Regions from separate parts of the Shinella sp. OV683 genome, predicted to be linked through region 1. Evidence: riboswitches for the same ligand, from Rfam matches in the RefSeq annotation. Region 1 holds a riboswitch; each other region holds the start of a gene.
The links. A riboswitch is a leader RNA that binds a small molecule or an ion and turns the genes downstream of it on or off. The one in region 1 is predicted to bind thiamine pyrophosphate.
Positions count from the first base shown of each region.

Region 2: it holds a riboswitch for thiamine pyrophosphate, as region 1 does, so the genes downstream of both, thiB (thiamine ABC transporter substrate binding subunit) here and thiM (hydroxyethylthiazole kinase) in region 1, are expected to answer to the same signal.
Region 3: it holds a riboswitch for thiamine pyrophosphate, as region 1 does, so the genes downstream of both, thiC (phosphomethylpyrimidine synthase ThiC) here and thiM (hydroxyethylthiazole kinase) in region 1, are expected to answer to the same signal.

Region 1 covers NZ_CM173543.1:4,669,330-4,678,978, forward strand. The annotation lists gene ACXHRN_RS22540 (VOC family protein) at 1-131, opposite strand, end outside; gene ACXHRN_RS22545 (NADPH-dependent FMN reductase) at 195-761, shown strand; gene ACXHRN_RS22550 (hypothetical protein) at 745-1,014, opposite strand; gene ACXHRN_RS22555 (hypothetical protein) at 1,022-1,768, opposite strand; gene ACXHRN_RS22560 (APC family permease) at 1,768-3,165, opposite strand; gene ACXHRN_RS22565 (hypothetical protein) at 3,176-3,343, opposite strand; gene ACXHRN_RS22570 (hypothetical protein) at 3,354-3,734, opposite strand; gene ACXHRN_RS22575 (hypothetical protein) at 3,745-4,056, opposite strand; gene dut (dUTP diphosphatase) at 4,272-4,745, opposite strand; gene ACXHRN_RS22585 (peptide chain release factor 3) at 4,836-6,419, shown strand; gene ACXHRN_RS22590 (threonine/serine dehydratase) at 6,651-7,595, opposite strand; gene ACXHRN_RS22595 (ArsR/SmtB family transcription factor) at 7,653-7,955, shown strand; TPP riboswitch at 8,002-8,098, shown strand; gene thiM (hydroxyethylthiazole kinase) at 8,160-8,954, shown strand; gene thiE (thiamine phosphate synthase) at 8,951-9,595, shown strand; gene thiD (bifunctional hydroxymethylpyrimidine kinase/phosphomethylpyrimidine kinase) at 9,592-9,649, shown strand, end outside.
Region 2 covers NZ_CM173543.1:5,155,727-5,165,375, reverse strand. The annotation lists gene thiP (thiamine/thiamine pyrophosphate ABC transporter permease) at 1-1,024, opposite strand, end outside; gene thiB (thiamine ABC transporter substrate binding subunit) at 1,044-2,051, opposite strand; TPP riboswitch at 2,093-2,205, opposite strand; gene ACXHRN_RS24950 (bifunctional helix-turn-helix transcriptional regulator/GNAT family N-acetyltransferase) at 2,356-3,324, opposite strand; gene leuB (3-isopropylmalate dehydrogenase) at 3,488-4,600, shown strand; gene ACXHRN_RS24940 (MFS transporter) at 4,678-6,552, opposite strand; gene ACXHRN_RS24935 (hypothetical protein) at 6,779-6,901, shown strand; gene ACXHRN_RS24930 (aspartate-semialdehyde dehydrogenase) at 7,020-8,051, shown strand; gene ACXHRN_RS24925 (lytic murein transglycosylase) at 8,201-9,022, shown strand; gene ACXHRN_RS24920 (carbonic anhydrase) at 9,073-9,649, opposite strand, start outside.
Region 3 covers NZ_JBYMED010000002.1:9,497-19,145, reverse strand. The annotation lists gene ACXHRN_RS27020 (GDCCVxC domain-containing (seleno)protein) at 350-574, shown strand; partial or broken gene ACXHRN_RS27015 (3-oxoacyl-[acyl-carrier-protein] synthase III C-terminal domain-containing protein) at 830-1,027, shown strand; TPP riboswitch at 1,210-1,329, shown strand; gene thiC (phosphomethylpyrimidine synthase ThiC) at 1,423-3,231, shown strand; gene thiO (glycine oxidase ThiO) at 3,233-4,225, shown strand; gene thiS (sulfur carrier protein ThiS) at 4,222-4,419, shown strand; gene ACXHRN_RS26995 (thiazole synthase) at 4,421-5,194, shown strand; gene ACXHRN_RS26990 (thiamine phosphate synthase) at 5,191-5,796, shown strand; partial or broken gene ACXHRN_RS26985 (hypothetical protein) at 5,814-6,107, opposite strand; gene ACXHRN_RS26980 (TIGR01458 family HAD-type hydrolase) at 6,386-7,159, opposite strand; gene ACXHRN_RS26975 (EAL domain-containing protein) at 7,483-9,649, shown strand, end outside.

The DNA.
Region 1 (9,649 bases):
TGCAATTGGCTTGCGTCTTCGAAACCCGCCGTACGCTTGACCAGCCGCAGCCCAAGGAAGCCAGCGTAGAAATCGACGTTGGCCTGGACTTTCCGGGTAATAAGCGTGATGTGGTGCAGACCGCTGGTCATCGCCCATTGCCTTGTTTATTCTAGAGTTTCGACCATACATGAAACGGTAGCCAGGAGAATGCAATGGTGAAGCTTGTGGGAATTTCGGGCAGCTTGAGGAAGGGGTCCTTCAACAGCGCCCTGCTGCGAGCTGCAATCGCCGGGGTTGGCGACGGGGTGACCCTGACGCCGGGCTTTATCAACGCGTTCCCGCTCTATAACGGCGATGTCGAGGCGGCCGAAGGCATCCCGCTGGCGGTGCAAACGCTCAAGGACCTCATCCAGTCGGCCGATGGCGTCATTCTATTTACCCCCGAATACAACAATTCCATCCCGGGCGTCTTCAAGAACGCCATTGACTGGCTGTCGCGTCCCGCGTCCGACATATCGAAAGTTTTCGGTGACAGGCCATTTGCGATTGCCGGTGCATCACCCGGCAATTTCGGAACCCAATTGTCGCAGAATGCGTGGTTGAGCGTGCTGCATACGCTCGGCGCGCGCATCTGGTCGGGCAAACGATTGATGGTGCCGCGCGCCGGGTCGGTCTTCGATGCAGAAGGCAACCTGATCGATGAAGCCATCGCCAAGCGGCTGGAGGCATTCGTCTCCGCCTTCGCCGATTATGCCGGCTCCATCAAGTCAGCGGGCTAGTGCCTCTTGCCGCATTGATCCTGGCGCGGCGATAGGCGTCGGGGATGGACAGCGCCCAGACGAACAGGCCGCCGGCGTGGCGGCCGATGAAGGAGTGATCCGGCGTGGTCGTCATGTAGGTCAGCACTGAAAACAGCACCACGAACAGCGCGAAGGCAAGTCCGCGCCGTGCCTCGCCGATAGCGACATGGCCGGCGCCCGGCAGGATGATCGCCAACAGCAGGACCAGATAGGGGTTCATCGGCTTGGACATGGCAACCTCATGCTGACTGGGGAATTCTGGCGCGTTCCGGCTCCGCGAGAACCAAACTCAGGGATCTGGCCAGCAGGATTGCCCGCTCGATGCTCTCCGCCGGCACCGTGGCCAGGGAAAAGCTTGCCTGCCGCAAGAACATGTGGGCCGCGCGCTCACCTTGTGACACTTGCATCATGATTCGCGAGGCGCGTGGGGAGATCACCGCCTCCTTGACCAGCGGATCGGCAAACAGATTCTGGAAATGTGCGGTCACCAGAGCTGCCTGCATCGGCGTGGCGCGTCCATCGCCGCGCATCAGCATCGATATGCCGGTTTGCGGCGGCGCCATCCATTCCGGCATCCCATGAACCATTGAATAGTATTCGGCGCCGGTCGGCCGCGCCAATGCGCCGAGCGTCGGGCCGTCGCGCTTGACGCGATCGGCAAGTGTCACCCGCAGCCAGAGTTGCGGCAGCCTCCGCGCGATCATGGTGTCGGCGATCAGTTCGATCTTGACCCAGTTGCCGTCGCCTATGCGGCCGGTGACGACAGGAAACTGGTCGTCAGCGAAGGTGACGCTGGCATTGCCCAGCAGGCCACGCGCTTCCTCAAGCAGGCCATGCCGGCGAGCAATCGCCTCGCGGTGTTCGACCATGCCGCGCCAGACGAGCCAGGCGCAGGCAAGAACCCCGAAGACGCAAAACACTGTTGTCATCATGCCGACCGCCCCTGCGAAAAAGCCGGCGGCCGAGGTGGCCGCCGGCGATGGCATCAATAGCCCTGTGGTTTGGGCCACGGCATCGTGAACTGGTCGCCGCGACGCACATATCGGTAGCGCCGGAAGTGGAACCAGAGCGAGGCGATGATGTAGAATCCGACCATTGCGATCAGCTGCGTGCCATAGCCGAGGAACACGGCGAAATAGGCGGTGGCGCAGAGGATCAGCAACACGATCGTCGGCAGCGGATGCAGCGGATGCACATAGCCACGCTTGATCGTGCCGAGCGGCCATTTGTTGCGGAACATCACCATGTTGAAGGTCATGAAGGTGTAGCCCAGCAGCCCTGACAAGATCGAGAATGTCACGACCTGGTCGAGCGGCGCCCCCAGTGCGAAGATCAGGGCGATCGGCACCAGGAAGACGATCGAACGATACGGTGTCCGGTACTTCGGGTGCACCGCGCCGAACCAGCTCGGCAGGTAGCGGTCACGACCCATCGAGAACCAGGCGCGGGATGCATCGTTGATGCAGCCATTGGCCGAGGCGAGCGTCGAGAAGATCGTGCCGATAAACAAGAGCACCATCAATCCGCTGTTGCCCGATACGCGCGCCGCATCGAAGAGTGGCGTGCCAGCCTGGCCAAGATATTCCCAGGGGATAAGACCCGAGCAGACATACCAGGTCATGGTCGCAGCGATCAGCAGCGTCATGATGCCGGCCATGGTGCCGTAAGGCAGCGACCGCGCCGGCGAGCGCACTTCTTCGGCTGCCTGGCATGTGCCTTCGATGCCGAGATAGTACCACAGGCCGAAATGCAGCGAGGCGACGATGCCCACCCAGCCATAGGGAAGCGGATCCGTGGTTACCGCCGAGAAATCCAGCGGCACATTGGAGATACCGAACTGCACCGTAATGAACAGCGCGATGATAGCGAGGAAGGCGATGGCTGTTATGACGAGGTTGAAGGTCAGCGTTGCCAGCACGCCGCGATAATTCAGCCATGCCAGGAACATCACGCAGAGGATGATGAACGGTTGCTGGTGCAACCCGGAATGTCCCTGCATGCCCGCCACCGTATCCAAGAGGTAGCCGATGGTGATGGCGTTGGCGGCCTCCAGCATCGTATAGGCCATGACCAGGAACAGGCCGACATTGAAGGCCATCAGTGGCCCGACGATGTGCTTGGCCTGGGCGTACTGCCCGCCGGCGGCGGCGACCGTCGAGGTGACCTCGGAATCGATCATCGCCACGCAGGTATAGAGCAGGCCGGCCACCCAGCAAGCGATCAGGCCGGCAATCATGCCGCCTTTGCCAACCGAGAAGTTCCAACCCATATATTCGCCGACGAGAACGATGCCGACGCCGAGCGCCCAAATGTGAGCCGGGCCGAGCACCCGCAGCAGCTGCAGGCGTTGAGGCTCTGCCGCAGTGGATTTTGCGTCTACCATGTCAGCTCCCTCAAATGATGTGACGTTCGGCGGCCGCTTCGATCTCGCCTTCGCGTGATGAAGTCAGCAACTCGTTGTCATAGGTCGTGTCGATACGAACCAGGTCGTAGATCATCAAAACCGCAAAGATCGCCGAGAGTGCCCAGGCGGCGTATTCCAGAAAAGTCCAGATATCCATTGGAGCCCCACTACTTCTTCGAGCCGAAGCGTTCTTCGATGACGTCGCGATATTCCCGATCCGACAGCTTCACCACCAGCAGGAAATAGCCGATGACCAGCACCGCCATGACCACGACAGCCACCCAGCTGAACGAATAGTCAAACCGGGCCGTGATGATGTCATTGGCCGCGGCGGGATCAGTGACGCCAAGGGCAGCCCATTGCTGTTGCTCGGTAGCATTCTGGCCGAGCGCCTCCCATGTGGGGTTGGCAATGGGCTTGGGGATCTTGGCTGCGCCAGCGAGACCCAGATAGAGCGGTACGTAGAGTGCGCCGACCGTCAGCACGAGCAATGTGATGACGTCGAAAATCTGCGCTGCAAAACTTTGTTTTGGCGGTTGATAGGCCATGGTCCCCTCCTCAGCGCCGACGACGGCGCATCTCGTCGAGATGCTTGATGTCGAGGCCATAAATGAAGTGCTTGTCTTCGGTGTAGTGACGCAGCATGGCGACGATGGCCGCCGTGTTGAAGGCCAGAACCAGGCCGCAGGCGATTGCCAGGATGATGCGAATGGCCGGAATGGAAATGTACGGCCAGATGCTGAAAAGCGCGAATAAAAGCGTGCACCAGAGCACGAGAATGAAAATGATCAGTCCTACCCGATCGCGCGAATGCATCTTGTCAATGCGTCGCGCAAGGTGCTCATCGGCACCTTGTTTATGCGATGTCATTAGGTCCCCTCCCAGAGTACCGTTTCACCGGCCGAATATTGCCTCCCAGGCAATTTAATTTCCCAAAAGGAATACGAAGCGATGTTAGCGCTGTCAAGCGAACTGTGCGCTTTAATGTCGCATATGCACAATTATGCGGCGACAGCGGTCACGCGCCGACACCGGGCGAAGTCGGACGACCAATCTTAATGATGGAAAAGCCCTGGACGGGACGCTTACTGCAGGCCAGTCGATCCGAAACCGCCAGCGCCGCGCTCGGTCATTCCAGCCAGCGCCCGCTCCTCGACCAGCCCCTGCACGACGGGTGCGACGACCAATTGGGCAATGCGCATGCCGCGCTCGATGACGAACCGCTCTTCGCCGAGATTGATCAGCAAGATCTGCACCTCGCCGCGATAATCGCTGTCGATGGTGCCTGGTGTGTTGAGGCAGGTGACGCCATATTTGAAGGCGAGTCCCGAGCGAGGCCGCACCTGGATTTCGTAGCCGGGCGGGATCTCGAAGATGAAGCCGGTCGGCACCAACGCACGATTGCCGAGCTTCAATACCAGCGGCTTGTCTTCCGGAACTGCGGCACGAATATCCATGCCGGCGGCACCCGCGGTTTCGTAAGCTGGTAGCGGCAGATCGGCGCCATGCGGCAGGCGAACGAGACCGATGACGGGCGTGGGGGAGATTATCTGGGTCATGGATGCTTTCTTGCCTGTTGCCCGGGACGGGTCAATTGCAATTTCCGGCCCAAATGGCTAGAAGGCCGGCATTCAACAGGATTTTCTTTGATGACCGACGAACTGGCCGAGGCGATCTCCCGCCGCCGCACCTTTGCTATTATCGCACATCCGGACGCGGGCAAGACGACGCTGACCGAAAAGCTGCTGCTATTCGGCGGCGCGATCCAGCTCGCCGGCGAGGTCAAGGCCAAGAAGGATCGCATCCAGACTCGCTCTGACTGGATGAAGATCGAGCGCGAACGCGGCATCTCGGTCGTCACATCGGTGATGACGTTCGAATACGATGGCAATGTCTTCAACATTCTCGATACACCAGGCCACGAAGACTTCGCCGACGACACATATCGCACGCTGACAGCGGTCGACGCGGCGATCATGGTGATCGACGCGGCAAAGGGCATCGAGCCACGGACGCTGAAGCTTTTCGAGGTCTGCCGCCTTCGCAACATCCCGATCATCACCTTCGTCAACAAGATGGACCGAGAAAGCCGAGATCCGTTTGAAATCCTCGATGAAGTCGAGGAAAAGCTGGCGCTCGACACCGCGCCGATCACCTGGCCGATCGGTCGCTCGAAGACGTTCTGCGGCAGTTATCACCTGGCTGATAACGAGGTGCGCGGCTCCGACACGGAAGAGCATACCAAGAAGGTCAACGGGCCGGAGGCAGTCGCCAATCGACTGCCTCAGAACGAGCAGGAAGCCTTCATCGACGAGCTCCTGCTCGCTCGCGAAGCCTGCCGGCCCTACGATCAGGAGAGTTTCCTCGAGGGACATCTGACGCCGGTCTTCTGGGGCTCGGCGCTCCGCAATTTCGGCGTCCGCGACCTCATCAACGCGCTCGGCGTCATTGCGCCACCGCCCCGCGACCAGGTCGCGGATACAAGAACAGTCCATGCAAATGAAGAAAAGATGACGGCCTTCATCTTCAAGATCCAGGCCAATATGGACCCTAATCACCGCGACCGTATCGCCTTTGCACGCATCTGCTCGGGCACGCTCCAGCGCGGCATGAAGGCGCGGCTCGCGCGCACCGGCAAGCAGCTGGGTCTGACGGCGCCGCAATTCTTCTTCGCTTCGCAGCGTCAGCTTGCCGACACTGCCTATGCCGGCGATGTGGTGGGCATTCCCAACCATGGCACGCTGCGCATCGGCGACACGCTGACGGAAGGCGAACAGCTGGTATTCCAGGGTGTGCCGAACTTTGCGCCGGAAATCCTGCGCCGCGTCCGTCTCGAAGACGCGATGAAGGCCAAGAAGCTCAAGGAAGCCCTGCACCAGATGGCCGAGGAAGGCGTCGTGCAGCTATTTTCGCCGGAAGATGGCTCGCCGGCAATCGTCGGCGTGGTTGGCGCACTGCAGCTCGACGTACTGAAGGAACGGCTGTCGGGCGAATATACGCTGCCGGTCAGTTTCGAAATGTCGCGCTTCTCGGTCTGCCGCTGGATCTCGGCGGACAACCCGCTGGAACTCGACAAGTTCCTCACCGCCCGGCGCGGCGACATCGCCCGCGATCTCGACGGCGACCCGGTGTTCCTCGCACAGGATTCGTTTTCGCTGCGCTATGAGTCCGAGCGCTATCCGGCAATCAAGATGGTGGCGATCAAGGAATATCACGTCCTCAAGGCGGCGTAAGCGGATTGGGGTTGTTACCCCTCACCAAGCGCGTCCAGTGATCGGCTTTGCCTCTCATGGACTTGCTATCCTCTCCCACAGGGGGAGAGGCAAATCCGCGGCGGCGCTTTACCCGAAAGAAAGCGGAGCTTGTGGCACCCTACCTCTCCCCTTGTGGGAGAGGATACGAAGGTCGGGCGAGCTTCGCGAGCCCTTGGCCGCAGTTGGTGAGGGGTATGTTCCAACTGCAATTCAATCGAACTTCACCGCCGTCGTATTGGCCCCGCAGACCAGCACGGCGACACGCTCGTCCGGCGCCGGCTTGTATCTTCCCGACAGAACAGCGGCGAAGGCGGCGGCCCCGCCGGGTTCGGTGACGATACGCGCCCGGTCCCACAAGGCCTTTTGCGCGGCACGGATATCATCATCCGAAACCAGCACGGATTGCGCCACGTAGTTTTGCGCGATCGGGAACATCAACTGTCCGACCTGCTTCGGCGCCAGTGAATCCGCGGCGATGCCGCCGGCTGGCGAATCCACCGGCGCGCCGGCCGCCAGCGCGCGATTGAGCGTCGGGGCCTCCTCCGGCTCCACGGCGACGATCCTGATCCGGTTCTGATACCATGCGGCCACACCACCGATCAGCCCGCCACCGCCGACGGCAACCAGCAGCGTGTCGATATCAGGCAGATCCGCCTCGATTTCCTTGCCCAGCGTGCCCTGGCCGAGCAAAGTCTCGACCTGGTCGTAGGCATGCACTTGCAGCGCACCACTCTCAGCGGCAAAAGACTGGCTTGCGGCCAGCGCATCGGCATAGCGGTCGCCACCGATCACCAGATCAGCGCCATAGCTGCGGATGCGATCGGTCTTCGCCTGCGGGCTGACGCTGGGGACGAATATTGTCGCTTTGATACCGAGCTTCATTGCGGCATAGGCGACCGCAGCACCATGATTGCCGCCGGATGCAGCGACCACACCCGCCTTCGGCACGTCGCGCATGAGGAGATTGGTGAAAGCCCCGCGCGCCTTGAACGAGCCGGAATGTTGCAAGCATTCCAGCTTGAGATCGAGGGCGGCGTGCGAGAGCCCAAAGTCGGCCATCGCCACCCGCATCACCGGCGTGTGGCGGATATGCGGCCGGATCAGCCGCTCGACTTCGGCAATCCGTTGCGGGGTGATGGTGGTAGCGAAGGACATGGACATGGCCGGCCTCTTTTATGTTGACATTAATTCGTTACTTCGCAAAATAACGAAATGCAAGATGCCGATCTCTACAAAGCGCTCGCGAGCGACAAAAGGCTCGCCATTCTCGAATGGCTGAAGGATCCGCGCGCGCATTTTTCGCCGCAGGTCGATGGCGACCTCGTCGAAGACGGCGTATGCGCCCTCTTCATCGCAGAGAAACTGGGGGTCGGACAGGCAACGCTCAGCGAGCATATGCGTGTACTGACCACGGCTGGGCTGGTGACACCCAAGAAGATCAAGCAATGGATCTTCTACCGACGGAACGAGGAACGGATCGAGGCCGTCAAGAAGGCGTTCCTGGCAAACCTCTGACCCAAATTGCCACGTGACATCAGGCGGCAATTCTGGCATCTAAACCAATGAGAGACGGGGGCGTTTGCCGCAAGGTGGACTGAGACGAACCCTTAGAACCTGAACCAGATAATGCTGGCGGAGGGAGTCGCTCGGGGCCTTCGAACTCGATTCGCATTGAAGAACCCCCCAGCGTCTACCCCGCAAAATGAAGGGTAGACTGCGATGATCGACACTCCCGGAAGCCTGCTGACCGACATGCGCACTAAGGCGCCGCTCGTTCAGTGCATCACCAATTACGTGGCGATGAATATCGCGGCCAACGTGCTGCTCGCCGCCGGCGCCTCACCCGCCATGGTGCATGCGCCCGAAGAGAGCGCCGAGTTTGCCGGCATTTCCGGCGCACTGACGATCAATATCGGCACGCTGTCGGAGGAATGGGTCGAGGGTATGCGGCGTGCGATCCAGGGAGCCAATGCTGCCGGCAGACCATGGGTACTCGATCCCGTCGCACATTTCGCCACAAGCTATCGCCGTGAGACCGTCGCCGAGCTTCTGGCGCTCAAGCCGACGATCATTCGCGGCAATGCCTCCGAGATCATCGCTTTGGCCGGCGGCGCCAGCCAGGGACAGGGCGTTGACAGTGGCGACCCGGTGGAAGCCGCGGCCGATGCCGCCCGGCAGCTTGCGAGCCACCATAAGGCCGTCGTTGCCGTGACCGGCCCGACCGACTTCGTCACTGACGGAGACAGAACCGCGCGGATCTTCGGCGGCTCGCCGCTGATGCCGATGGTTACAGCGCTTGGCTGCTCGCTAACCTGCCTGGTGGGCGCTTACGCCGCGACCAATCCGGACGATCCATTCGAGGCGACGGTAACGGCGCTGGCCACCTTTGCCGTCGCCGGCGAGCGCGCCAAACGTGCAGTGGGGCCGGGCTCCTTTGCGTGGCAATTCCTCGATCATCTGGCTGCCCTTGACGGAGCTGGCCTCGATGACGATGCGCGGATCGAACGGTCATGAAGGCCTTCGATCTCAGCCTCTATCTGGTGCTGGATCCGATTCTCTGCGGAGACCTGGGGATGATCGAGACGGCGCGTGCTGCGGCGGCCGGTGGAGCGACGATGATCCAGTTGCGCGACAAGCAGGCTGATACGCGAACGATGATCGAGACAGGCCGAGCCTTGAAACAGGCGCTTGCGGGGAGCCGGGCTTTGCTGGTCATCAACGACGATGTCGAGGCGGCGATCGCTATCGAGGCCAATGGTGTGCATGTCGGCCAATCGGATATGGCGGCGAAGCTGGCTCGCGAGCAGATCGGCAACCAAATGATCCTTGGCATCTCCGTCGAAACCGTCGAGCGCGCGCTGGATGTCGATGCTCGCATCATAGACTATGTGGGCGCCGGGCCGGTCTTCGCCACATCGACCAAACCCGACCACGAGCCGCCGACGGGCTTTGACGGGCTCAAGCGGATCGTCGAAGCGTCCAGGCTTCCTGTGGTCGCCATTGGCGGGTTGAAGGCGGAGCATGCCGGAGCCTGCTTTGCGGCGGGAGCACGCGGCATGGCGGTCGTTTCCGCCATCTGTGGCATGCCGGATCCTGAAGCTGCAACCCTCGACATCGCCCGCGCGATCGCCGAGGCCCGGGAGGCGCGTCGATGATCCGTAACGTTCTCTCCATCGCCGGCTCCGATCCGTCCGGCGGCGCAGGTATCC
Region 2 (9,649 bases), 490 kb from region 1:
GCAACCCGGCAGCAGCTGCAATGAACAGGCTGGTCCTCAATGCCTGCAGGAAAAGACTGTCCACCAGCAGTCCACCGAGATCCGCACGCAAGCCTGCGAGCAGCACAGCCAGCAACGGCGCACCGACAAACAGCAGGAAGAAAACGAGGATGGCGCTGTCCCCGACCATCGCCATGGGCCTTGCCGCATCCGATCGGAAGGGCGCATGTTCGGTGGCGCTGCGATCCTCTTCCGGATCCGGAAAGAGGTTGAGGAGCAGGAATACGACCGAGGTCAGCACCAGCTGCAACACACAGAGCGCCAGTGCACGCGGTGGATCAAACTCGAACTTCAGCGCCTGGTAGATCGCCACTTCCAGCGTCGAGGTCGCCGGACCGCCACCCAGCGTCAGCACGATCGTAAAGCTGGTAATGCAGAGCATAAACACCAGCCCCGCAATGCCGGGCAACACCCGCAACAGCGCCGGCCCTTCGACGAAGCGAAAAAGCGCGATCCGCGGAAAATCCAGGCTTGCCGCCAACCGCCATTCGTTGCCTGGGATTTTGGCCAGCGCCCTCAACATCAGCCGCGCCGCGAGTGGCAGGTTGAAGAACACATGCGCCAGCAGGATGCCGCCGAGCCCGTAGATCGAAAATCCGCCATCCATTCCCGCCGAGCGCATGAAATCGTTGACCCAGCCTTGCCTCCCCCAGACCTCGACAATGCCAAACACGACGGGCAGCACCGGCAGGCCAAGGGGCAGGATCATCAATGCCAACAGCAAAGGCCGCCCAACAAATCGTCGCCGCCGGGCCATAGCCAGTGCAACAGGAAGCCCCAAGACCAGCGACAGAACTGTCGACGCGGCCGCTTGGCCCACGGTAAACACTGCCACGCGCAACACATAGTCGGCTGGCGGCCAGGAGCTTTCCTCGCCGCTACCGATCACCAGCATCATCAGCGCAAGAACGCAAAACGCCGCGATCAGAGCAAGAGCGCTGGCTCCCGCCCAGATCCACAGCCGATTTTCGCCCTTGCGATCCATGGTGTGAATCCGGCTAAGCTTAGTTCATGCTCATGGCGGCGAGCCATTCGTCGATCCACACCTTGCGTTTCTCGGCGGCTTCCATTGGTGGAATCGTCAGTGTCTTTGCAGGATGCACGAGCGAATCGAACACCGGATTGAGCTTTTGCGCGGTCTCGCCGGCCGGCATCATCCAATTGTTTTCAGGAATGATGTCCTGAAATGCCGGGCTGATCATGAACTTCAGGAATTGCCTGGCCAGTTCAGCGTTTGCGGTCTTGGTCATCGCAGCGACTTCGATCTGGATGGGATGTCCCTCGGAGAATTCGAGCGCCTGATAGCGGTTCACCTTCTCGGCGATCATGTGGTAGGCGGGCGACGTCGTATAGGAGAACACCATTGGCGCTTCGCCCTTGGTGAACAGCCCATAGGCTTCCGACCAACCGGGGGTCACTGTGAGAATACGCTTCTTGAGCTTCGTCCAGGCTTCCGGCGCCTTGTCACCATAGACCGCCTTCACCCAGAACAGCAGCCCGAGACCCGGCGTCGATGTGCGCGGATCTTCGATGACGATCTTTTCCGAGGGATCACCTTCGACCAGTTCCTTGAGGCTCTTGGGCGGGTTCTTGATCGTATCGGTATCGACGACGACAGCGAAATGGCCGTAGTCATAAGGCACGAAGACCGGATCAGAAAATCCGCCGGGCACCTTGACCGCGGATGTGTCGATGCCATGCTCGGCAAACAAGCCGGTCTTGCTGGCTTCTTCAGTCAGGTTGTTGTCGAGGCCCAGCACGATGTCGGCCTTGGTCGCGTCGCCTTCCATCTTCAGCCGCGTCAGCAGGGCGACGCCGTCGCCGAGGCTGACATATCGTACCGAGCAGGCGCAGATCTTCTCAAAGGCCGCCTTGACCTTCGGCCCCGGCCCCCACTCGGCCGTAAAGCTCTCATAGGTGTAGATGGTCAGCATCTTGTCAGCGGCCTGGCTGGGCGTGAACAGCGAAAATGCCGCGACGGCTGCGATTGAAAATAGGGTTGTCTTGCGCATTGGCGCCTCCTTGGTTTCATAAAAAACGGGAATAGGGCGCTCGCAATGTGCCGTCTAATCCCTCCGCCGGTATGAGCCGGATCAGGTTCTGCGGGTCGGTCGAAACCTCTCAGCCCAGGACCGTTTCCGGCCGAGGACACCCCGTTAGAGCGGTGTCATGATTAGACGCCTGTCATGAAAATGACAAGTGGCGAAGTCGAAAGGTGTAGTCTGTGAAGGAGCGCGGGCCACGCTCAAAGCAGGTCCTGCTGATATGCGAGGCGCTGGAGAGGGCAATGCGGGAGCATCGGCCACTTATACGCAATCACCCCACGGCTGGCCTTCTCCTGACGAATCTCTGCTCTGGTAGATCAAACCCCCATTGGGTGCCTGACCATTCCTCGGCCAGTGCGAAGCCCACCGATTCGTAAAGTTTTCGAGCCGCATCCAGCCCCCTGAATGTCCAGAGCTGGGTCTCGGAAAATCCGTTCTCGTCGCAGAATTTCACCGCTTCCGTCACGAGTTTGCGGCCGGTACCCGTGCCGTGCAGGTCTTTTTCAAGGATGACCCAGCGAATGTGCGCCTTGCCGTCACCCAGATCTTCGCCGTCGACGACGATAGAACCCTTGATCTGGCCGGCTTGCGTGGCAAGCCACATCTGGTTTCCCGGGTGTCCAAGACGTGGAACGAAATCCGCCAGTCCGCCAGCGATCTTGGCTTCAAAAATTGGCGGAAAGCCCCATTCCCGTCCATAATAGTCACCATGCATCTGCGCGATGCGTCCGGCGGCACCGGGCTGGAAGCCGGCGGAAACCTCGATTGCAGCACCTGGATCCTGGCGGACGGCATCGTCCGCACCCACCTTGAGCGCACACGCGTAGGCTTGCAGCCCATTCACCACCTGTGTCCGGATATCCGCGCTGAGGGCGTGCAGTGCGCGACCAACCTGACGGTTGGCATAGCGCTCTATATCGCCAAACAGCGCCGTGCCAGACTCGGTTAGCGAGAGGATCTTCGACCGGCCATCCGCCTCGCTTGCCATCTCCGTCACCAGCCCGCGCTCGATCAACCGGGCGAGCATCCGGCTCACCGAGGATTTTTCCAGAACCAGCGTCTGTGCCAGCTGGTTTGCGGTCAATCGCTCATGATTGCCAAGCTCGATGATCGCATGGACTGCCGACGCCGACAGATCGGTATTGGCCATGGTCGACCGCATGAATCCGAGCTCGCGCACCATCCGGCGGGATGCATCGCGAACGGCAAGGATATCGGCATGCTTAAGCGGCGCGTTCATGAGAGTTTCCTTCGTATAGTTGTAGCTTACAACTATATTTCAAATCGCCGCCCTGGGCAAGCCCGCACCGCCGTACCGGAAACGGCATTAGCGGCTTGAAAACCCGGATATTGCGGATTATGCAGGCCCCAATTTCAACCCTCGAACCAAGAGAGTATTGGCAATGTCCGTACGCAAGCTTCTTCTGCTTCCCGGTGATGGCATCGGCAAGGAAACCATGGCCGAGGTCCGCAAGTTCATTGCGGCCATGAACGAGAAGTTCAACGCCGGCTTCGAGACCGAGGAAGGCCTCGTCGGCGGCTCGGCCTATGATGCGCACGGCGTTGCGATTTCCGAGGAAGACATGGAAAAGGCCATGGCGGCGGACGCCGTGCTGTTCGGTGCCGTCGGCGGCCCCAAATGGGATAGCGTTCCCTATGACGTCCGCCCCGAGGCTGGCCTGCTGCGCCTGCGCAAGGATCTGGCACTGTTCGCAAACCTCCGTCCGGCCATCTGCTACCCGGCACTCGCCAATGCATCATCGCTGAAGCAGGAAATCGTCGAAGGCCTGGATATCCTGATCGTTCGCGAACTCACCGGCGGCGTCTATTTCGGTAGCCCAAAGGAGATCATCGATCTCGGCAACGGCCAGAAGCGCGGCATCGACACCCAGGTCTATGACACGTTCGAGATCGAGCGCATCTCCGCCGTCGCCTTCGAACTGGCGCGCACGCGCAACAACAAGGTCTGCTCGATGGAAAAGCGCAACGTCATGAAGTCGGGCGTGCTCTGGAACGAAGTCGTCACCCAGACTCACAAGGCCAAGTACTCCGACGTCCAGCTCGACCACATGCTGGCCGATGCCGGCGGCATGCAGCTCGTCCGCTGGCCCAAGCAGTTCGACGTCATCGTCACAGACAACCTGTTCGGCGACATGCTGTCCGACATCGCCTCGATGCTGACGGGCTCGCTCGGCATGCTGCCGTCCGCCTCGCTCGGTGCACCGGACCCGAAGACCGGCAAGCGCAAGGCCATGTATGAGCCGGTGCATGGCTCGGCCCCGGACATCGCTGGTCAAGGCATTGCCAACCCGATTGCCATGATCGCCTCGTTTGCGATGTGCCTGCGTTATTCCTTCAACATGATCAAGGAAGCCGATACGCTGGAAAAGGCGATTGCCAACGTGCTCGACCAGGGCATCCGCACCGGCGACATCATGGCGGAAGGCGCAAAGCAGGTTGGAACGACCGAGATGGGCGATACCATCCTCGCCGAATTCCTCAAGCTTTCGGCCTGATCTTACCGATCACTACTTTTAAAATAGAAAAACCGGCGCAATCGCTTGCGCCGGTTTTTTGTTTGGGAGCCCTCATTTCAGATCGCGTGTACGTCGTTGTCCTTGGTTTCCTTCAGGAACAATGTGCCGATGATCAAGGTCATCACCGCGATGATGATCGGATACCAAAGGCCGTAATAGATATTACCCTCGGCTGCGCTGAGCGCAAACACGATGGCCGGCAGCAGCCCACCAAACCAGCCGTTGCCGATGTGATAGGGCAACGACATGCCGGTATAGCGGATGCGGGTCGGGAACATCTCAACCAGCATCGCCGCGATCGGGCCGTAGACCATCGTCACGTAGATAACCAGCACGGTTAGGATCGCGATCACCTGCACCCAGTTGATCTGCGCGGGATCGGCGACGATCTTGAACTCGCCGCCTGCGGGCACCTTGTAGACCGGCAACTCCGTGACGCCTTCGAGATCCTTTGATGTGGCGACCTTGTCACGGATCATCTTGGCGGCCGACATCGTCTCCGGCGGATTGACCTTGACCTTTGCCTCGTCGAGACCGAGCTCCGGATTGGCGGCAATGAATGCCGCGATCTTCGGCTCGGGCACTAGTGCTGCGCTGCGTGCCAGCGGATAGCCTGCCGCCTTGAGCGCGGTATAGGCGACCTTCTGGAACTTCGCGGTATTGGCTTTCGCATCATCGCCGGCATTGACATAGCTCGGAATGACCGTCTCGCCGATCTTCACCGACGCCATCGTTCCGGCAGCGGCCGGTACGACATCATAGGCGATGGAGTTCTTGGCCAGGAATTCCGTGGCGGCATCGCATGACGTGGTGAACTTGCTCGTGCCCGTCATGTTGAACTGGAACGAGCAATCGGCCGGATCTGCCGTCACCGTCGCATGAATAGAAGCCTGTGCCGTATAGAGCGCGGGGTTGCCGGCCCAGGTCAGCGCCTTGAACAGCGGGAAATAGGTGACCGCCGCCAACAGCAGGCCGAGCATGATGATCGGCTTGCGGCCGATCTTGTCAGACAGCCAACCGAACACGACGAAGAAGATCGCGCCGATGGCCAGAGCCACCGCCACCATCTTGTTGGCTGAGGCGAGATCAATCTTCAGCACGTTCTGTAGAAAGAACAGCGCATAGAACTGGCCGCAATACCAGACGACAGCCTGACCGGCGACGGCGCCGAACAGCGCCAGCAGCGCTATCTTGGCATTCTTCCACTGGCCGAAGGCTTCGGTCAGCGGCGCTTTCGAGCCCTTGCCCTCTTCCTTCATGCGCTTGAAAGCCGGCGATTCATTGAGCTGCATGCGGATCCACACGGAGATCCCGAGCAGCACTGCGGAGATCAGGAAGGGTATGCGCCAGCCCCATTCGGCGAAGGCATCCTTGCTCATCAGCGACTGGACGATCAGGATGATCACCAGCGACAGGAACAATCCGCCGGTCGCCGTCGTCTGGATCCATGACGTGTAATAGCCGCGGCGGCCCTCAGGCGCGTGCTCGGCGACATAGGTCGCTGCACCGCCATATTCACCGCCCAGCGCCAGGCCTTGCAGAAGCCGCAAGGCGATCAGGATGATCGGGGCAGCAATGCCGAGCGTTGCCGAGCCGGGCAGCAGGCCGACCAGAAAGGTCGACGCACCCATGATCAGAATGGTGATCAGGAATGTATATTTGCGGCCGACGAGATCGCCAAGCCGGCCGAACACCAGCGCGCCGAACGGCCGGACCAGGAAGCCTGCCGCAAAGGCGAGCAACACGAAGATCGTCCGCGTGCCTTCCGGATAGGAATTGAAGAACGCATAGCCGATATAGACGCCAAGCGAGCCATAGAGATAGAAATCGTACCATTCGAACACGGTGCCGAGTGAAGAGGCGAAAATCACCTTCTTCTCCTCGGATGTCATGCCGCGCCTTGCGGGCATATTGACGGCTACTTCTGCCATGATGAAATCCTCCCAATTCGTCGCAGTACCCTCTCCTCAAAGATTCCCAGGGCGCGAACGTGACCTCAGAATGCCAGAGTTCCCGCCTACACCCCAGCCGTGCTTTGGGATTATGACGAAAGTATTAGGTGCAACGCAGCATCTGCAAATTCACCGCATGAGACTGAGAGTGCTTGACTCCTCGGCAAAAATGGCTAGAGGAAACGCTTGTAAAAAGGAACACGTCATGAGCGGTCGCTTTTCAGCACCCCATATCATGCACCGCCCGGACAGCCTGTCCGGCGGACGTTTGCTTTTTTCTCCAGTTTCCAAAACCTGGGCCACCAAAACGACGACGAAAACCGTCTGACGTTCCTGGCCCGCCGCTCTCTCCCCGGCTTTAGGCTGGGAGCAGGACCTGACGCGGTTTTCGCTAAGTGGTCCAAATCTCAAGCAACCGGCGGAGAGAAGAGAAAGAGACGATCAAAATGGGTTTCAAGATTGCAGTCGTAGGCGCCACCGGCAATGTCGGGCGCGAAATGCTCAACATTCTCGCCGAACGCGATTTTCCGGCCGACGAAGTCGTGGCGCTGGCATCCAGCCGCTCGCTCAACACCGAAGTGTCCTATGGCGACAAGACGCTGAAGGTCAAGAACCTCGAAAACTACGATTTTCATGGCACCGATATTTGCCTGATGTCGGCCGGCGGCGCGGTGTCGCTCAAGTGGTCGCCGAAGATCGGCGCCATGGGCTGCGTCGTCATCGATAATTCCTCGGCCTGGCGCTACGACCAGGAAGTTCCGTTGATCGTTCCGGAAGTCAATCCGGATGCGATTTCGTATTTCCGCAAGAAGAACATCATTGCCAACCCGAATTGCTCGACTGCCCAGCTCGTCGTGGCGCTGAAGCCGCTGCATGACAAGGCCAAGATCAAGCGCATCGTCGTCTCGACCTACCAGTCGGTGTCCGGCGCCGGCAAGGATGGCATGGACGAGCTGTTCAACCAGACCCGTGCCGTGTTCGTCGCCGATCCCATCGAATCCAAGAAGTTCACCAAGCGCATCGCCTTCAACGTCATTCCACATATCGATAACTTCATGGAAGACGGCTACACGAAGGAAGAGTGGAAGGTTCTGGCTGAAACCAAGAAGATGCTCGACCCGGCGATCAAGGTCACCTGCACGGCTGTTCGTGTCCCCGTCTTCATCGGCCATGCCGAATCGGTCAACATCGAGTTCGAAAACGAGATCACAGCCGACGAAGCCCGCGAAATCCTGCGCGATGCGCCGGGTTGCCAGGTCATCGACAAGCATGAAAACGGTGGCTACATCACGCCATATGAATGCGCTGGCGAAGATGCGACCTTCATTTCCCGCATCCGCGAGGACGCAACCGTCGAAAACGGCCTCAACATGTGGATCGTTTCCGACAACCTGCGCAAGGGCGCCGCGCTCAACGCAATACAAATCGCTGAACTTCTTGTTAACCGTGGCCTGCTAAAGGCGGCCAACGCGGCTTAACTTTGATATTTCCGAGATGAATAATAACCCCGCAAGAAACGTCACTTCTTGCGGGGGTTTACCTTGAAGTAAATCAAGGCAGGCTGATACTGGTTAAGCAGCGATTCGGCGGCAGAAACGCCGGGTTTGCGATGAGGACACCCATGAACATGATTCGGAAAATGACTGGCGCGCTGCTCGTAGTGGCTGCATCCTATTCTTTGGCGACATCGGCCAATGCTGCCTCCTGCAGCAAGACTGCAGCTGGCTTCGACGATTGGAAGGTCGAATTTGCCGGAGAGGCCGCCGCCAACGGCATCAGCCAGCGCACGCTCGACAAGGTGTTCTCCTCCGTTTCCTATAACAAGGCGACCATTCGCGCCGACCGTGGCCAGAAGAGCTTCAAGCTGGGACTTGATGCATTCATGCGCAAGCGTGGTGCATCGACGATCGTCTCGCGCGGCCGCAGCATGAAGCGCGCCAACGCCGCCCTGTTCGCCTCGATCGAGCAACGTTTCGGCGTGCCGTCCGGCCCGCTGATCGCTATCTGGGGCATGGAAACTGGTTTCGGCTCCTATATGGGCAAGGAGCACACGCTCTCCGCCGTCTCGACCCTCGCCTTCGATTGCCGCCGCACCGAATATTTCACCGACCAGCTCTATGCGGCGCTGAAGCTTGTCGACAACGGCACGCTCTCGGTCAATGCCCGCGGTGCGGCCCACGGTGAAATCGGCCAGACGCAGTTCCTGCCCAAGAACGTCCTGACATACGGCGTCGACGGCGATGGCAACGGCCGCATCGACATGGTCGGCTCCAAGGCCGATGCGCTTGCCTCCACCGCCAACTTCCTGCGCGGCCATGGCTGGCGCGAAGGCGCTGGTTATCAGCAGGGCGAAGCGAATTTCGGCGCGATCCAGGGTTGGAATGCTGCCAGTGTCTATCAGCAGGCAATCGCCATCATGGGCGCGCAGATCGACGGCGATACCCAGTAGGGGATTTGCTTTCGACGATGAATTGAGGGCGGCCAGCAGGCCGCCCTTTTTTATTCCTTGTTGACTTCAGGTCTGACGAAGTCACCCGTCTCGGGGTTCATAACCCAAAGCTCACCCGTCGAAATGTCGAACCAAGCACCACTGAGGGTCATGCGCTTCTTCTCAAGAAGAATCTTCACGCAGGGAAAGGTCATCAGATTGTCGATCGATGTGCGGATCGAGATGCGTTCGAGCGCGCGCTGACGCTCGGCCGCCGTCATGGATTTGTAGTGTGAAACCTCTTCGGCCGCCGGCCGCAGCATGCCCATCCACTTGCCGATGAAGTCGCCCGGAGACAACGGATTGCCGTCATGATTGAGCGCCGCATGAATGCCGCCGCAGCGTCCATGCCCCATCACGACGATTTCGCGGATTTTCAGCGATTGCACGGCAAATTCCAGCGCCGCCGAGGTGCCGTGATAGTGATCGTCCGGCGCATAGGGCGGCACGAGATTGGCAACGTTCCGGACCACGAACAATTCGCCGGGGCCACTGTCGAAAATGGTCTCCGGCGCTGAACGCGAGTCGCAACAGGCGATCACCATCGTCTTCGGTGTCTGGCCGGTTTCGGCAAGGGTGCGATAGCGA
Region 3 (9,649 bases), on a different replicon from region 1:
CCTGTCAGTCTTCCAGTTTCAGGTCAAGCGTGCTTGACGTTGCCGGCAGCAGCCACCGGCTCGAGATCGACATCGTCGCTGATCCAGTCGCGATCGTTGGGATAGTTCGCTTCGGTGCGACCATGCATGAAGGTCTTCATAGTCCCTAGATGGAAGCCGAGACAAGTCATCTCCCGCAGCTTGCGGCCATGGTCGATAAAATCGTCTTCTGCAGGCCTTCGAGGATATAATAAGCCCCGCCAGGAAGGTGTGATGGACAATGTGCCAATGCTCGCTCGTATCGAGCGACGCGCAAGCGATGGATGTTGGGAGTTCAGAAAAATTCGTTTTCGGCGCTCAATGCGCAGAAATTGACACCGAGACGAATGCTGTCGGCCTCGAATCCGTTTTGACCTGCCCACATTGCGGCTTCGCCAAGCTGGAAACCATGCCCACAGACGCCTGCCAGTTCTTCTACGGGTGTCTCAACTGCAAGACGCTATTGCGCCCCACTCCCGGGGACTGCTGTGTGTTTTGCTCGTTCGGTTCGGTCAAGTGCCCGCTGGTCCAACAGGAGCGCGGATGCTGCGGGTGATCTGTTCGCCACCGCCAGCACCGGGATTGAGCAGCACGGATGGCAACTGTCGACGATGTTGGACGGATCCGAATCCGCACCGAACGGGGAGACACCATTGACAATGACGGTGAACATCTTTGCATCAGATAAGGACTTCCCATCCTCGTTTATTGTGATTTCCGCCTATGATCCTCCTCGCTCTGGCCCTTGAGCGGGCAGGGATTGCGGCGCTGGACGCTTCGTCCCGTAGCAGGCCAATGCACAATTCTTGGCGCGGTCTCCGGCAATCTCGGCATCGACTTTGCAACGACAGTTCGCACGATCGAAAGCTATGGCAATTCTTCCGCCACGACCATGCCGTTCTCTCGGTCCATTGCCAACGGGCCGCGGCCGTTCGCGGCTGGTGAGACGGTGCTGCTTACTGCTGCGGGGGCAGGATTGACGGGCGGCGCGGTCGTCCTTGGCATGTAGCCGAACATAGTTGCTTCAATTCGGGCGGAACAAACCGATGCAGTGTTGGCTCAAGCCGGGGGTCTCGGAGTGGGCCGAAAAGCGAGCTGACATTTGAGGGCGCTCAAGATCTGCCCAAATCAAACAAGTGAGTAGATGATCATATGCGCTTGACGGATGGCGATTTCTCGCCGTAACCTCTCCGCATTCACCAGGGGGGTCCCGTCAAGGGGCTGAGATACTGCTGAGCGATTTCGCGGCGCAGTGACCCGTTGAACCTGATCCAGTTCATACTGGCGTAGGGACGGTGCAAGCGCTGACGAAACACGGATTCACGCCATGAATCCGTATCGGCGTTCTTCCATCATTCCGGCTTGATGACTGGGTCTCCAACGCTAAAACTTTGGAGTCTCGCGATGAATATTGCCGCCAAACCACAATCGCCCACGGTCACCACCGGCCCGCTTCCAGCCTCGAGGAAGGTGCATGTGGAGGGTGAAATCCATCCGCAAATCCGGGTGCCGATGCGCGAGATCGCGCTCCATCCAACGGCGGGAGAGCCGCCGGTCACGGTCTACGATTCCTCCGGCTCCTATACCGATCCGAACCATGTCTTGGCGATCGAATCGGGCCTGCCGCGGCTTCGCGAGGCATGGATTGCCGCGCGCGGGGATGTCGAAACCTATGAGGGCCGCGTGCTCAAGCCCGAGGACAACGGCTTTGCCACCGGTGACCGCCTGACGCAGGCCTTTCCGCTGTGCAACAATCCCTTCAAGGCCAGAGACGGCAAGGCGGTCACGCAGCTTGCCTATGCCCGGGCGGGAATCATCACGCCGGAAATGGAATTCGTCGCCATCCGCGAAAATCTCGGCCGGAAAGCGGTCCGCGAGAAGCTGCTGCGTGATGGCGAAAGCTTTGGCGCTGCCGTTCCCGACTTCGTGACGCCCGAGTTTGTCCGCGAGGAGATCTCCCGGGGGCGGGCCATCATCCCGGCAAATATCAACCACCCGGAAAGCGAGCCGATGATCATCGGCCGGAATTTCCTGGTCAAGATCAACGCCAATATCGGCAATTCCGCCGTAACCTCCTCCATGGCCGAAGAGGTCGACAAGATGGTCTGGGCGATTCGCTGGGGCGCCGATACGATCATGGACCTCTCGACCGGCCGCAACATCCACAATATTCGCGAATGGATCATCCGCAATGCCCCGGTTCCGGTCGGCACCGTGCCGCTCTACCAGGCGCTGGAAAAGGTGGGCGGCATTGCCGAGGGTCTTACCTGGGAAGTCTATCGCGATACGTTGATCGAACAGGCCGAGCAGGGCGTCGACTATTTCACCATCCATGCCGGCGTCCGGCTGCACTACATCCCGCTCACCGTCAATCGCGTTACTGGTATCGTCTCGCGCGGCGGTTCGATCATGGCCAAGTGGTGTCTGCATCATCACCGCGAAAGCTTCCTCTACGAGCATTTCGAGGAAATCTGCAACATCTGCCGGGCCTACGACGTTTCCTTCTCGCTCGGCGACGGCCTGCGCCCCGGCTCGATCGCCGATGCCAATGACGCGGCCCAGTTCGCCGAGCTTGATACGCTTGGCGAACTCACACAGATCGCTTGGGCGAAGGATTGTCAGGTGATGATCGAAGGGCCGGGCCATGTGCCGATGCACAAGATCAAGGAGAATATGGACAAGCAGCTCGCCGTCTGCGGCGAGGCGCCGTTCTATACGCTCGGACCGCTGACGACCGATATCGCACCGGGCTACGACCACATCACCTCAGGCATCGGTGCTGCAATGATCGGCTGGTTCGGCACGGCCATGCTCTGCTACGTCACGCCTAAGGAACACCTTGGGCTCCCCGATCGCAACGACGTCAAGATTGGCGTCATCACCTACAAGATCGCGGCGCATGCCGCCGATCTTGCCAAGGGGCACCCTGCCGCCAAGACCCGTGACGACGCCCTGTCGCGCGCCCGCTTTGAATTCCGCTGGGAAGATCAGTTCAACCTCTCGCTAGATCCGGACACGGCGCGCTCGTTCCACGACGAGACCCTGCCCAAGGAGGCGCACAAGGTCGCGCATTTCTGCTCGATGTGCGGGCCAAAATTCTGCTCGATGCGTATCTCGCATGACCTGCGCGCCGAGGCGCAGAAGGAAGGGCTCGAAGCCATGGCGGCCAAATACCGCGCCGGCGGCGATCTCTACATGCCTCAGGGAGAGTGAAATGCGTGTTCTGGTCAGAGGGGCCGGCGTCGCCGGACTCGTCGCGGCGCGCGAGCTTGCGTCGATGGGATATACCGTCGACGTGGCGGAGACTGCATCGTCCATCGGCGCCGGCGCCTCATGGCTCGCAGGCGGCATGCTTGCGCCCTGGTGCGAGCGGGAAAGTGGCGATGCGAGCGTACTCAGCAAGGGAAAGGCGGCGGTTGACTGGTGGGACGCCGCTGTTCCTGGCGCCGTAATTCGCAAGGGCACATTGGTAGTCGCGCCGCAAAGGGATGCCGGCGAGCTTGCCCGCTTCGCGTCTCGCACCTGCGACTATGAATGGCTCGACGAAGAGGGCGTGGCGGTGCTGGAGCCGGCTCTTGCCGGGCGTTTCCGAAAAGGTCTCTTCTTTCGGCAGGAGGCGCATCTCGATCCTCGGCGCGCCTTGCACCTCTTGCAGCGCGCGCTTGAGGCGGATGGTGTCCGCTTTCATCTCAGTGCGGCGCGTGATCTTCCGACGCGTGATTTTGACCATGTGGTCGACTGTACCGGGTCCGCTCGCGTTGGCGCGGTCGATCGCTTGCGGGGCGTGCGCGGCGAAATGCTCTATCTCGAAACGGATGAGATTGTGTTGTCCCGACCTGTCCGGGTGCTGCATCCACGCCACCCGATCTATGTGGTGCCGCGCGAGAACAGCCGGTTCATGGTGGGTGCGACCATGATTGAAAGCGATGTGGCAGGATCGCCCTCGGCCCGTTCCATCATGGAGCTGTTGAACACTGCCTATGCGCTGCACCCGGCCTTCGGCGAAGGGCGTTTGGTCGAGACGGGGGCCGGCGTTCGGTCGGCCTTTCCCGACAATTTTCCGAAGGTAAACCGCGTAGGCCAGGAGCTCCATGTCAATGGGCTCTATCGCCATGGCTTCCTGCTAGCGCCCGCAATGGCGCAGGAAGTTGTGCAGATGTTGTCCGTACCTCGCATGCAAGAACTAACGACAGGAGCAATGTTATGAGATTGATCGTCAACGGCGAGCATCAGAGCCTCGAAGTGTCAACCCTTACCGAGGTCTTGATTCTGCTCGATTATGATGGGGGGTGGCTGGCAACCGCGGTGAACGGCGAACTCGTTCATCGCGAGGACCGTTCCGATTGCCACCTCGCCGAAGGCGACCGGATCGAAGTCCTCGCGCCGCTGCAGGGAGGTTGAAATGGTCGCCATCTATGGAAGCGAGATCCGTTCTCGCCTGCTTCTCGGCACGGCGCGCTATCCGAGCCCGGCCGTGCTCGAGGAGGCTGTGCGGCGCTCCGGGGCTGAGATCGTCACGGTATCGCTGAGGCGCGAAACGGCCGGTAGCAAGGGGGGCGGGACGTTCTTCGAGATGATCCGTGCGCTCGGCGTGCGGGTCCTGCCCAACACGGCTGGGTGCCACACCGTGTCCGAGGCGGTGCTGACCGCGAACATGGCGCGTGAAATCCTCGGCACCGACTGGGTGAAGCTTGAGGTGATCGGCCATCACGATACGCTGCAACCCGATGTCTTCGCGCTGGTCGAAGCGGCGAGGATTCTGAACGCTGAAGGCTTCAAGGTCTTTCCATACACGACCGATGACTTGGTCGTTGCCGAACGCCTGCTTGAGGCAGGCTGCGAAGCCCTCATGCCCTGGTGCGCCCCGATCGGTTCCGCCATGGGGCCGGTCAACGTCATGGCGCTTCGGTCGATGCGGGCGCATTTCCCCGAAGTGCCCCTGATCGTCGATGCCGGCATCGGCCGCCCGTCGCATGCGGCCATGGTAATGGAGATTGGCTACGACGCCGTGCTTCTCAACACGGCGGTCGCAGGCGCGGGCGATCCTGCCCGGATGGCCGCGGCTTTCGCGCAAGCCATCGACGCCGGCCGCGAGGCCTATCTTGCCGGGCCGCTCGAGCCGCGCGACATGGCGGTTCCCTCCACGCCTATTATCGGCAAGGCGGTGTTTGCATGACGCTCGATCCCTTCTACCTGATTGTCGACAGTGCTGCCTGGATCGAACGGCTGGTGCCGCTCGGCGTCAGGCTGGTGCAGCTCCGAATCAAGGACAGGCCGGACGATGAGCTGCGCGCGGAAATCAGTCGCGCGAAAGTCGTTTGCGCCGTTCACGGCTGCCAGCTTATCGTCAACGACTACTGGCAGCTCGCGATCGAGGAGGGCTGCGATTTCGTCCATCTCGGCCAGGAAGATCTCGCCGATGCCGACTTGGCTGCAATTCGCGGAGCCGGGCTGAAGCTCGGCCTCTCCACCCATGACGAGGCGGAGCTTGAAACTGCTTTGGTTGCGAAACCGGACTATGTGGCGCTCGGCCCGGTCTATCCCACCATTCTCAAGCAGATGAAATGGGCGTCGCAGGGTCTTGAACGAATCGCGGACTGGAAAAGGCGCGTCGCGCCGCTGCCGTTGGTGGCGATCGGCGGGCTGAATGTCGAGCGGTTGCAAGGCGTGTTCGACGCCGGCGCCGACAATGCGGCCGTCGTCACCGACATTACACTGAATGCCGATCCCGTGGCGCGGACGCGTGAATGGATCGAACGGACGGCACCGTGGCGGTAGGGGCGGTGCCGTGAGCTCTACGCGGCCCCGCTTTCCAGGAAGTTCAGCCCGATATCCAGCGTCGGTGCACTGTACGTGCACCAGCCGACGGAAATGAGGTTTACGCCCGATGCGGCAATCGCCGTGGCCGACGCTTTCATCACGCGGCCGGAGGCTTCAGTGGTCGCGCGGCCCGCGACCATGTCGACGACTTTTTGCAGCATGTCGGGGGCCATGTTGTCGAGCCGCACCGCATCCGTCAGTTCTTGCTCGTGCGAGCCTGCGGCTGTGGCCTTTTCAGCTATCGCAGTGAGAATTCGGTTGAGATCGATAAGGCGTGCCGGATTCCACGACCGTGCGGAAAAACTAGCTCTCGATCGCGCGCTCGCAATCGACTGGTCGTTGCGGATAACGATCCGGAAAGCGAGGCGAATTGATGGACATAGTTACCCTCATCGGTACCCTAACCGTAACCCCAAGTCTATGGTGCCTTCTCGTCCAATGTCGGGGCGGGCGGCAAGCGCGTCCTTTCCGCAGATGACCCGATCCATAAAGTATCTAGCGTTGCACAGAGCGCATTGGCCCAACGCGCCAGCCGGACATTCCAGTGTCAGCGCCCACGCATATTGAGAATGAAGTTAATAGCTGCCGAGATATCCTCGACCACCACGGATGGTTCGGGATCGACACGGTTCTCGTCGCCCTGGCAGTATTTCCCGGTCCGGACGAGAATGCCTTTTCCGACACCTGTGGAAAGTGCGCCGGCGACATCGCTCTCCGTATCGTCGCCAACCATGGCCATATCGGCCGGACCGCAACCCATGCTCGCCAAAGCCGCGAGAAAGAAATCCGGTGATGGCTTGCCGAAAAGCCTGGCCTTCGTGCCACTGGCATATTCGAGCGCCTCGACGAAGGGTCCGGCATCCAGGCTGAGACGCCCGTCAACATCGCGGAACACCCGATTGCGCGCAAGTGCGAGAAATGGTGCACCATTCTGCAGTTCGCGGAAAGCTGCGTTCATATTGGCATAGGTAAAACGCTGAGCGGCATCGCCGATGACGATAGCAACTGGTCCATCGGCGCGGCAACCGGCGAAGTCTTCTTCGAGGTCCGGATGGACCAGCAGATGTGGAGCGTAGCCGTTATTCTCCAACCAGGCACGGGCGGCTGCGACGGGTGTGAACACCTCGTCCGGAGCCACGCTGATGCCGAACAGCTGGAGTTGATAAACAAGCTGACGTTTGGATTGTCGCGTAGTGTTTGTCAGGAACCTGATAGGAATTTCGGCAGCGCGCAGATGTGACACCGACTCGACCGCCCCAGGCAGCACCGAGTCGCCATTACAAAGCACGCCGGAGATATCCAGCAGGACACCCTTGATCATGGGAGAATACTGCATGAGCGCAGAGGGTTGGTCAACGACTGCGGATCGGATGCTACTCGACCAATCCGATGGGAAGGGTCAAGGCGCATGATTTCCAGGGTCGCGGTTTTGCCGCCAGTCTCGTCAACGCAACGTTTCAAAATTAAAGCGGGCGGCATTCCTTGATGTCATGTGGAAAGTGGGCTCTACAGACTACAGTAAGCAACTTGGCAACAGGCGTCCGAGGGCGTTCCTCTGCCATTTCCGGTTTAGTGAATGTTAGGACTATCTCGCTATCGTCGGGCATCGAAAAACTCCAGGATTGAAAATAATCGGAGCGAAAAGTGGTTCAGAATCCAGCACATAGGAACAGGGGCGCTGCTGAGGCGCTCGACGTGCCGGTCGATGCCGAGCTGGCGCCCCTGACCGCTGAAGCCCTAGAGCGCGATCACCTGGAAATTATTCCGTCGCTGATGGTGCAACTGTTTCGCTATGAGACGGCTGTTGACAGCATTTCCCAGGGCGTCTGCTTCTATGATGGCGACAAGCGGTTGATCCTTAGCAACCAACAATATGCCGAAATCTACCGCCTTGATCCCGCGCAATTGCTTCCTGGGCTGACGCTTCGTGAGGTCGCCGAGCTTCGCTATAAAGCTGGGACCTGCCCGTCCGAGACGATCGACGACTATCTTGCCTGGTGCGATACGGTCAATGTCGAGTCCGGACCCAGAATTTGGAACGCGCAACTCAGGGACGGCCGCAGCATTCGCATCTGCCACAAGCCAATGTCCGACGGTGGTTGGGTCTCCACCCATGAGGACGTTTCCGCAGAGATCGCCAATATCACTTTGACGAATGAGCGTCTGTCGCTCCAAACTCTCATCGACACGGTACCCGACTACCTCTGGGTCAAGGATAGGGAGAGCAGGTTTATCGTTGCCAACAAGGCGCTGGCCGCCGATTGGGGTAGATCAAACCCGGCCGACATGGTGGGTCTTTCGGACGCCGATTACCACGCACCGGAACTTGCCAGTGTCTTTCGGGAGCGCGAACTCGATATTATCCGGTCCGAAACTCCCATGATCGACCGGGAGGAATTTGTTATTGACTCTTATGGCGAAGGCAAATGGCTGTCTTCGACCAAGATGCCGCTACGAAATGCCAGCAACACCGTTTTTGGTATCGTCGGCATCGCCAGGGACATTACAGAGCGCAAGCGGGCGGAAGCGCTTCGCGATGGTCAGGCCAAGGTGCTGGAAATGATCGCCACATCAGCACCGCTCAGCGAAGTGCTGGGGCACCTGGTACTGCTGATCGAGGCGCAACTGTCCGGCATCATCGGGTCGATCCTGCTGCTCGATGAGGACGGAGCTTGTCTCAACAACGGTGCGGCCCCCAATCTTGAGGAAGCGTATGTTGCGGCCATAGACGGTGTTCACATCGGTCCTGATGTCGGCTCATGTGGAACCGCGGCCTATCGCCGGGAGATGGTCGTCGTATCCGATATTCAGGCCGATCCTCTTTGGAAGGACTATCGCGATCTCGCCGCCCGATTTGGCTATCGTTCCTGCTGGTCGTCACCGGTCCTATCCTGCGAGGGTGGGGTACTGGGAACATTTGCGATGTATTCGACGGCAGTGCGTTCGCCCACCGCCGATGAAAACCGATTGGTGGACATGGCCACCAGAATTGCCGGCATCGCCATCGAACGCAAGCGCGCGGAAGACCGCATTCAGTATATGGCGAGTCATGACGTGCTCACCGGACTGCCAAACCGCGCCGTTTTGAACGAGCGCCTCAATCAGGCGATCGCGCATGCAAAAAGAAACAGCCGTGGTGTGTCGGTTGTTTTCGTCGATCTCGATAATTTCAAGATGGTCAATGACGGTCTGGGGCATAATGTCGGCGACGAATTGCTCAAATGCGTTGCGGCCCGGATGGGAGAATGCGTGCGCGCCTCCGATGTGGTCATACGGCTCGGCGGCGACGAATTTGTCATCCTGCTGACCGACCAAGCGAGGGACCCGGACAAGAATTCCGAGGTGCTCCAACACATCGTCGCGTCCATCTCCGTGCCGATGTCGATCGAGGGCCATCAACTCGGGGTGACCTGCAGCATGGGCATAGCCAACTATCCAGCCGATGGCGACACGCCGGACGTACTGCTGGCTAATGCCGATGCGGCAATGTACAAAGCCAAGGATTTGGGGCGCGACAACTTTCAGTTCTACAGCCCGGAATTGAACACGCTGATTCATCAGAAATTCGTGCTCCAGCAGGAACTACGCGAAGCCCTCAGCCGGGGAGAATTGGTTCTGCACTATCAGCCGCAAGTCGACCTACGCACGGGAAAGATCTTCGCCGTCGAAGCTCTGCTGCGCTGGAACCATCCAAGGCTTGGCAATCTGTCGCCAGTTCAATTTATCCCATTGGCGGAAGAAACGGGACTGATCGTTCCCATCGGCCATTGGGTTATCCAGGAGGCTTGCCGGCAGAACAAGGCCTGGCAGG